One region of the Pararhizobium qamdonense genome, then DNA from elsewhere that is predicted to be linked to it. Evidence: predicted binding sites of a transcription regulator. Region 1 holds the regulator's gene; the other holds the start of a gene.
What was found. Region 1 encodes PhoB, which activates phosphate uptake and scavenging genes when phosphate is short. Its sites were predicted from a motif close to TGTCATNNANCTGTCAT; they were not measured.
Positions count from the first base shown of each region.

Region 2: a site for PhoB is predicted at 2,229-2,245, ahead of PYR65_RS12055 (LTA synthase family protein). Genes of this name have one in related genera too.

Region 1 covers NZ_CP119566.1:4,099,733-4,103,050, forward strand. The annotation lists gene PYR65_RS20075 (aspartate aminotransferase family protein) at 1-61, opposite strand, end outside; gene PYR65_RS20080 (GcrA family cell cycle regulator) at 495-1,028, shown strand; gene PYR65_RS20085 (VOC family protein) at 1,043-1,429, shown strand; gene phoB (phosphate regulon transcriptional regulator PhoB) at 1,411-2,094, opposite strand; gene phoU (phosphate signaling complex protein PhoU) at 2,202-2,912, opposite strand; gene pstB (phosphate ABC transporter ATP-binding protein PstB) at 2,990-3,318, opposite strand, start outside.
Region 2 covers NZ_CP119566.1:2,505,255-2,508,572, reverse strand. The annotation lists gene PYR65_RS12065 (TolB family protein) at 1-296, opposite strand, end outside; gene PYR65_RS12060 (NAD+ synthase) at 313-1,992, opposite strand; gene PYR65_RS12055 (LTA synthase family protein) at 2,262-3,318, shown strand, end outside.

The sequences.
Region 1 (3,318 bases):
CGCGCTCGAACCGCAAGGGTGCGCGTGCATACGTGTCATAAAGCGGCGTGGCATCGGCCATGGCGCATGTCTCCTCAAACCATCACGGCAATTGTATAATCGGCGTCGTCAACAGGGCTGTGACCAGCCGGTAAAAAATCAAAATGCCGCCTTGCGGCGGCCAGCGCACTATCTTCATTTCGCAGTGCAATGTCAACAAAAGCCCATGATTTCCGGCAATTCCCGTTGATACAGAGGATGTGATTTTTTTAGCCGGATACACTTGCAAAAATGCCACGCATCGCAAGCAAGTTGGGGAAAACTCAGAAATCGATTCGGCGGGATTCCCCTGACTCTTGTCAGGGAGTCCCCCGGGCTCTACGTTAAGAAACAACTACTAGAACGCATGCGGCGGACCTAGTCACCAAAAGTGTTATCGCGTTTCAGCCTTGGATTACATCCAGGGCCCGGTGAAGGATTCGACCATCACCAACGCTGGGAATGGAGACAAGACCATGAATTGGACTGACGAGCGGGTCGAAAAACTCAAGAAATTGTGGTCCGAGGGTTTGAGCGCGAGCCAGATCGCTGCACAACTCGGCGGCGTCAGCCGCAACGCCGTCATCGGCAAGGTTCACCGTCTCTGCTTGCCGGGCCGCGCCAAGGCCGGCGGCAGCACGGCAACCGCACGGGCCAAACGCCCTGCCCCGACCGCTGCACCACGCGCACCGAGCTTTACCGCAGCACGCATGACAGCCACCCGCACCGTGACCCGCACCACCGGCGCGACCGTCATGAAGGAAGAGGTCGAGATCGACGCGATCGAGGATCAGGAAACAGCGCCCGCCGGCAACAATGTCGTTGTTCCGATGTCGCGCCGCCTGGTGCTGACGCAGCTGACCGACCGCACCTGCAAATGGCCGATCGGCGACCCGATGAAGGAAGAGTTCCACTTCTGCGGCAACGATTCCCCGGACACATCCCCATACTGCACATTCCACGCCAAGCTGGCCTACCAGCCCTCCGGCGAGCGCCGCCGGGCTCGCTAAGGGCGGAACCTGCCTTGCGCTTCGTCAATCCCATCCCGTTCGTGCGGGATATCAGCATCTCGAAAGCCTTCTATGGCGAGAAGCTGGGACTGGCGATCAAGCAGGATTTCGGCGATTTCGTCCTGTTTGAAACGGGATTTGCCATCCATGAGGGCAAATCCCTGGAAACGACGGTTTGGGGACATCCGTCAGTCAGTTCCGGGGCCTATGGCCGTCAAAATGTCCTGCTCTATTTCGAACATGATCCTTTGGATGCGCTGTTTGCCCGCATCGCCGGTCATGTAATCCTCATCCATCCCATCGAGACCCAGCCCTGGGGACAGAGGGTATTCCGCTTTTACGATCCGGATGGTCACGCCATTGAAATTGGCGAACCGCTCGATCAGCTTTCCAGCGAATAGCCAGCACCGCGCACCGTGCGGATCACGTCCTGCATGTTGGAAAAGTTCAGCGCCTTGCGCAGGCGGCCGACATGCACGTCGACCGTGCGCTCATCGACATAGATGTCATGACCCCAGACACCGTCCAGAAGTTGCGAGCGCGAAAAGACGCGGCCTGGCGAGGCCATGAAGAATTCCAGCAGGCGAAACTCCGTCGGGCCCAGGCGGACCTCGCGGGTCTTGCGGTGGACGCGGTGGGTTTCGCGATCGAGTTCGATATCGCCGCATTTCAGCAGCGTTGACAGCACTTCGGGCTTTGCCCGGCGCAGCATCGCCTTGACCCGTGCCATCAGTTCCGGCGTCGAGAACGGCTTGACCACATAATCATCGGCGCCGGTGGCCAGACCGCGCACGCGCTCGCTCTCTTCGCCGCGTGCCGTCAGCATGATGATCGGCAGGCGTTCGGTTTCCGGGCGCTGGCGCAGCCGGCGGCACAGTTCGATGCCGGAAACGCCCGGCAGCATCCAGTCGAGGATGAGGAGATCGGGAAGACGTTCCTGCAGGCGCATTTCCGCCTCGTCGCCACGATTGATCGTATCGACTTCGAACCCTTCGGCCTCGAGATTGTATCGGAGGAGGACGCTGAGCGCCTCTTCGTCTTCAACAACAGCAATTCTTGGCAACATTCAGTTCTGCTCCTTGGCGCCCGGCCGGCTGGCCGAAGGCTTGCCGAGCGGCTCCAGCGGCCGCTCGCGCATTTATCCGTAAGATTTCACTTACTTTACTGTGGGCATCAATTGCCGATTGCGCCAACCGTATTGGCCGTATCGTCCTTCGGACGCTCGCCAACCGGCTGTGCGCCAGTCGCCATGTAGTAGATGGTTTCGGCGATATTGGTGGCGTGGTCGCCGATACGCTCGATGTTCTTGGCGCAGAACAGGAGATGCGTGCAGGGCGTGATGTTGCGCGGGTCTTCCATCATGTACGTCAGGAGTTCGCGGAACAGCGAGGTATAGATCGCATCGATCTCATTGTCGCGTTCGCGGATGCTGTTGGCCTTTTCCGGCGAGCGCGAAGCGTAGACATCGAGCACTTCCTTGAGCTGAACGAGCGCGAGCTCGGCCAGATGCTCCAGGCCGCGCGCCAGCTGCCGGGGCAGGCTGGCATGGGCAACGGCGATGACGCGCTTGGCGTTGTTCTTGCCGAGATCGCCGACGCGCTCCAGATCGGCCGCGATGCGGATCGATCCCATGATTTCGCGCAGGTCCGCCGCCATCGGCTGGCGTTTGGCAATGGTGACGATCGCCTTCTCGCCGATCTGGCGCTCGGCCTCGTCGAGAATGGCATCGTCGGAGATGACCTTCTGGGCGAGCGCCAGGTCGGAATTGACCAGGGCGCGCACGGATTCGGCCACCATCTGTTCGGCCAGGCCGCCCATCTCGGAGATGCGCCGGGTCAGGTACTTCAGATCTTCGTCATAGACGGAAGCAATGTGCGTAGACATGATTGTTTTTCCTTGCGATCACAATCCGGGTTGGAAGACCACCACCCTGCCCTCATGACAGGGTGGCGAAAGCGTCCTCAGCCGAAGCGGCCCATGATGTAGTCTTGGGTCCGCTGGTCGTCCGGATTGGTGAACATCTTGTCGGTGTCGTTTTCCTCGACGAGATTGCCGAGATGGAACATGGCGGTGCGCTGCGAGACGCGGGCGGCCTGCTGCATCGAGTGCGTGACGATGACGATCGTATAGTTCGTGCGCAGTTCGTGGATCAGTTCCTCGACCTTGGCAGTCGCGATCGGATCCAGCGCCGAACAGGGTTCGTCCATCAGGATGACTTCCGGGCTGACGGCAACGGCGCGGGCAATGCACAGGCGCTGCTGCTGACCACCGGACAGGCCGGTGCCGGATT
Region 2 (3,318 bases), 1.6 Mb from region 1:
CCTCCGGCCGGCAACGTATAAATCGTCGATGCGCCGAATTCCGTCTTGTCGCTGATAACGATCGTCGTTCCATCCGGCGAAATGCCGTGATCGTTGTTGCAGGTGCGGGCAAAGCCGGTATCGATCAGCTGCGGTTCGCCACCTGTAACGGCCAGGCGATAGAGCAATCCATCGCCGTTGATGACAAGCGACTGCCCGTCCGGCGACCAGTTCGGAGCCTCGACCAGCTGCTGGGTCTTCCAGACGATGCGGGTTTCGCCCGTGGCAATCGTGTAGATTTCGACCGAACTGCGCATCGCCTCGTCTCCAGGTCTACCGGTCGCGAAACCGGTTGGTGATCGGATAGCGCCGGTCGCGGCCAAAGTTCTTCTTGGTGATCTTCACGCCCGGTGCCGACTGGCGGCGCTTGTATTCAGCGATATAAAGCAGATGCTCGATCCGGTGCACGGTCGCCTCGTCATGGCCGCGCGCGACGATCTCTTCCGTGCCCATTTCCTTTTCGACCAGGCATTCGAGGATATCGTCGAGCACCGGATAAGGCGGCAGCGAATCCTGGTCCGTCTGGTTGGGACGAAGCTCGGCCGAGGGCGCCTTGTCGATGATGTTCTTCGGGATCACCTCGCCCGATGGCCCGAGCGCGCCTGGCGGCACGGTCGTGTTGCGCCAGCGCGACAGGCCATAGACCTGCATCTTATAGAGGTCCTTGATCGGATTGAAGCCGCCATTCATGTCGCCATAAAGCGTCGCGTAGCCGACCGACATTTCCGACTTGTTGCCGGTGGTCACCACCATCGAGCCAAACTTGTTGGACAGCGCCATCAGGATGGTGCCGCGCGTACGGCTCTGCAGGTTTTCCTCGGTAATGCCCGATTCTGTTCCCTCGAACATTTCCGACAAAGCGCTCAAAAAGCCCTTTACCGGCTCTTCGATCGGAACGATATCGTATCGGCAGCCGAGCGCCTTGGCGCAGTCCTCGGCATCCTTGAAGGAATCAGCTGAGGTATAGCGGTAGGGCAGCATCACCGTGCGCACGCGCTCCTCGCCCAGCGCATCGACGGCAAGGGCCGCACAGATCGCCGAATCGATGCCGCCGGACAGGCCAAGCACGACATTCTTGAAGCCGTTCTTGTTGACGTAATCGCGAAAGCCCAGCATGCAGGCGCGGTAGTCGGCCTCCTCCTGCTGCGACAGCCTCGACATCATGCCGCGCTGGCAGACCCAGCCATCGCCGTTTCTGTGCCATTCGGAAATGGAAATGCTCTCTTCGAACTGGCTCATCTGGAATGCGAGCTGCCGGTCGGCATTGAAGGCAAAGCTTGCGCCGTCAAACACGAGTTCATCCTGGCCACATACCTGATTGGCATAGATAATCGGCAGACCCGTCTCGATCACCTGGCGAAGCACCACCTGATAGCGCACGTCGATCTTGCCGCGATAATAGGGCGAGCCGTTCGGCACCAGCAGGATTTCAGCACCGCTCTCCGCCAGCGTCTCGCAGACGCCCAAATCGTTCCAGATTTCCTCGCAGATTGGAACGCCGAGCCGTACGCCGCGAAAATTGACCGGTCCCGGCATTGCGCCTTCTGTAAAGACACGCTTTTCGTCGAACTCGCCGTAATTGGGCAGATCGAGCTTGTCGCGAACGACGAGCACCTCACCACCGTCGAGAACCGCAACGGAATTGTGGCGCCCCGCTTCCCCCTGCCGTGGATAGCCGACGATGACACCCGGGCCACCATCCGCCGTGTCGGCTGCCAGCGCATCGACGGCCTTCTGGCAGGCTTTGAGAAACGCCGGCTTCAGCACCAGATCTTCCGGCGGATAGCCGGAGATAAACAATTCGGTCAGCAGAAGCAGGTCGGCGCCGCTGCGCGCCGCATCAGCGCGGGCTTCGCGCGCCTTGGCGAGATTGCCGGCGACATCGCCAACCGTTGGGTTGAGCTGGGCAACAGCGATGCGGAACGTCGTGGAAATGGTCTTTTGCGCGGTCATGAACAGGCCTGTGCTTGATCTTGCTATCGCGGATACCGGGGCATCCAGAAAGCTGTTTATCGCATTCCACAGCAAAATACCGCGTGCTTGCCATGAAGTCAGAAAAAAATCCGCTCTTCGTTGCCGATGACCGCCTCTGTGCGGCGCAGACCCCGCGTTCCCGCAAATGTCCGATGCCATCACGCGCCGAAAAAGCAGTGGAGAACGCCACTTGAATTATTCATCCTCCGTTCAAGATGACAACTGTATGACATTAGAACGACAGTTTTATGAAATTGGAGACGGCCTTGGCCAGTTTTGAATCGGCAGCAATCGCTGCCACTGCTTCCAGGGCATATGGTCCGCACATCAGTTTTGGCGCCCGCCATGCCAAGACGCTGTCGATTGCACGGCATCTCTCGCTGTCTCTGCTTTTGTCTATCGCGTTGATTTTCTGTGTGGAATGGATCGCCCGCAATTCCGCAATGGAGGCGGTGCGGTTTTTCCTCGACCCGGCGCGCCCGGCCTGGACGACAATCGGCGTATTCTTTCTGCTCTTTCTCGCCGTCGATGCCATTTTCGCGCGCGAAAATTTTGGCGTCATTCTGCTTTCGCCGCTGGCGCTCGTCCCGGCACTTGTGAGCCGCCAGAAGCAGATCTTTCTGTCTGACCCGCTCTACCCCACGGATTTCCTGTTCGGCCGCCAGATCATGGAGTTGATGCCGGTTCTGGTGCGCGACCGTCCGTGGACGGCTGTCGGTATCGTTGTCGGCCTCGTGGTCGCGCTGGTTGCCCTTGCCTGGCTCATCCGTTTTGCCTGGCGCCGTTTTCCGAATCTGTCCCGGCGCCAGCGCCTGGCGCGCTTTGCCGTGGCCTTGCCTCTGCTTGGCGCATTCTATCATCTGATGGACTACAACACGTTCTCCTGGGTGCGCGATCGCCTGCAGGTCATTCCGATCATGTGGGACCAGACCGAAAACTATCGCCACAACGGCTTCACCATGGCCTTTGCACTGAACCTGCCGATGGCCAACGTCACCGCACCGCAGGGCTACATGGCGGATGCGATCGACAAGATCCTGACCAAGCCGATGCCGGCCGGCACGTCGCATCGCGGCAAGCCAGACGTGATCGTGCTGATGAGCGAATCCTTCTGGGATCCGACCCGCCTGCCGAACGTCAAACTGTCGCCCGATCCGATGCCGACGATCCGCGAGATGCAGTCGGGCAATGTCTTTTCGCCGGAATTCGGAGGGATGACCGCCAATGTCGAGTTCGAGGCGCTGACCGGTTTTTCGAATGCCTTCCTTCCCTATGGCAGCATTCCCTATCAGCAATATATCCGCA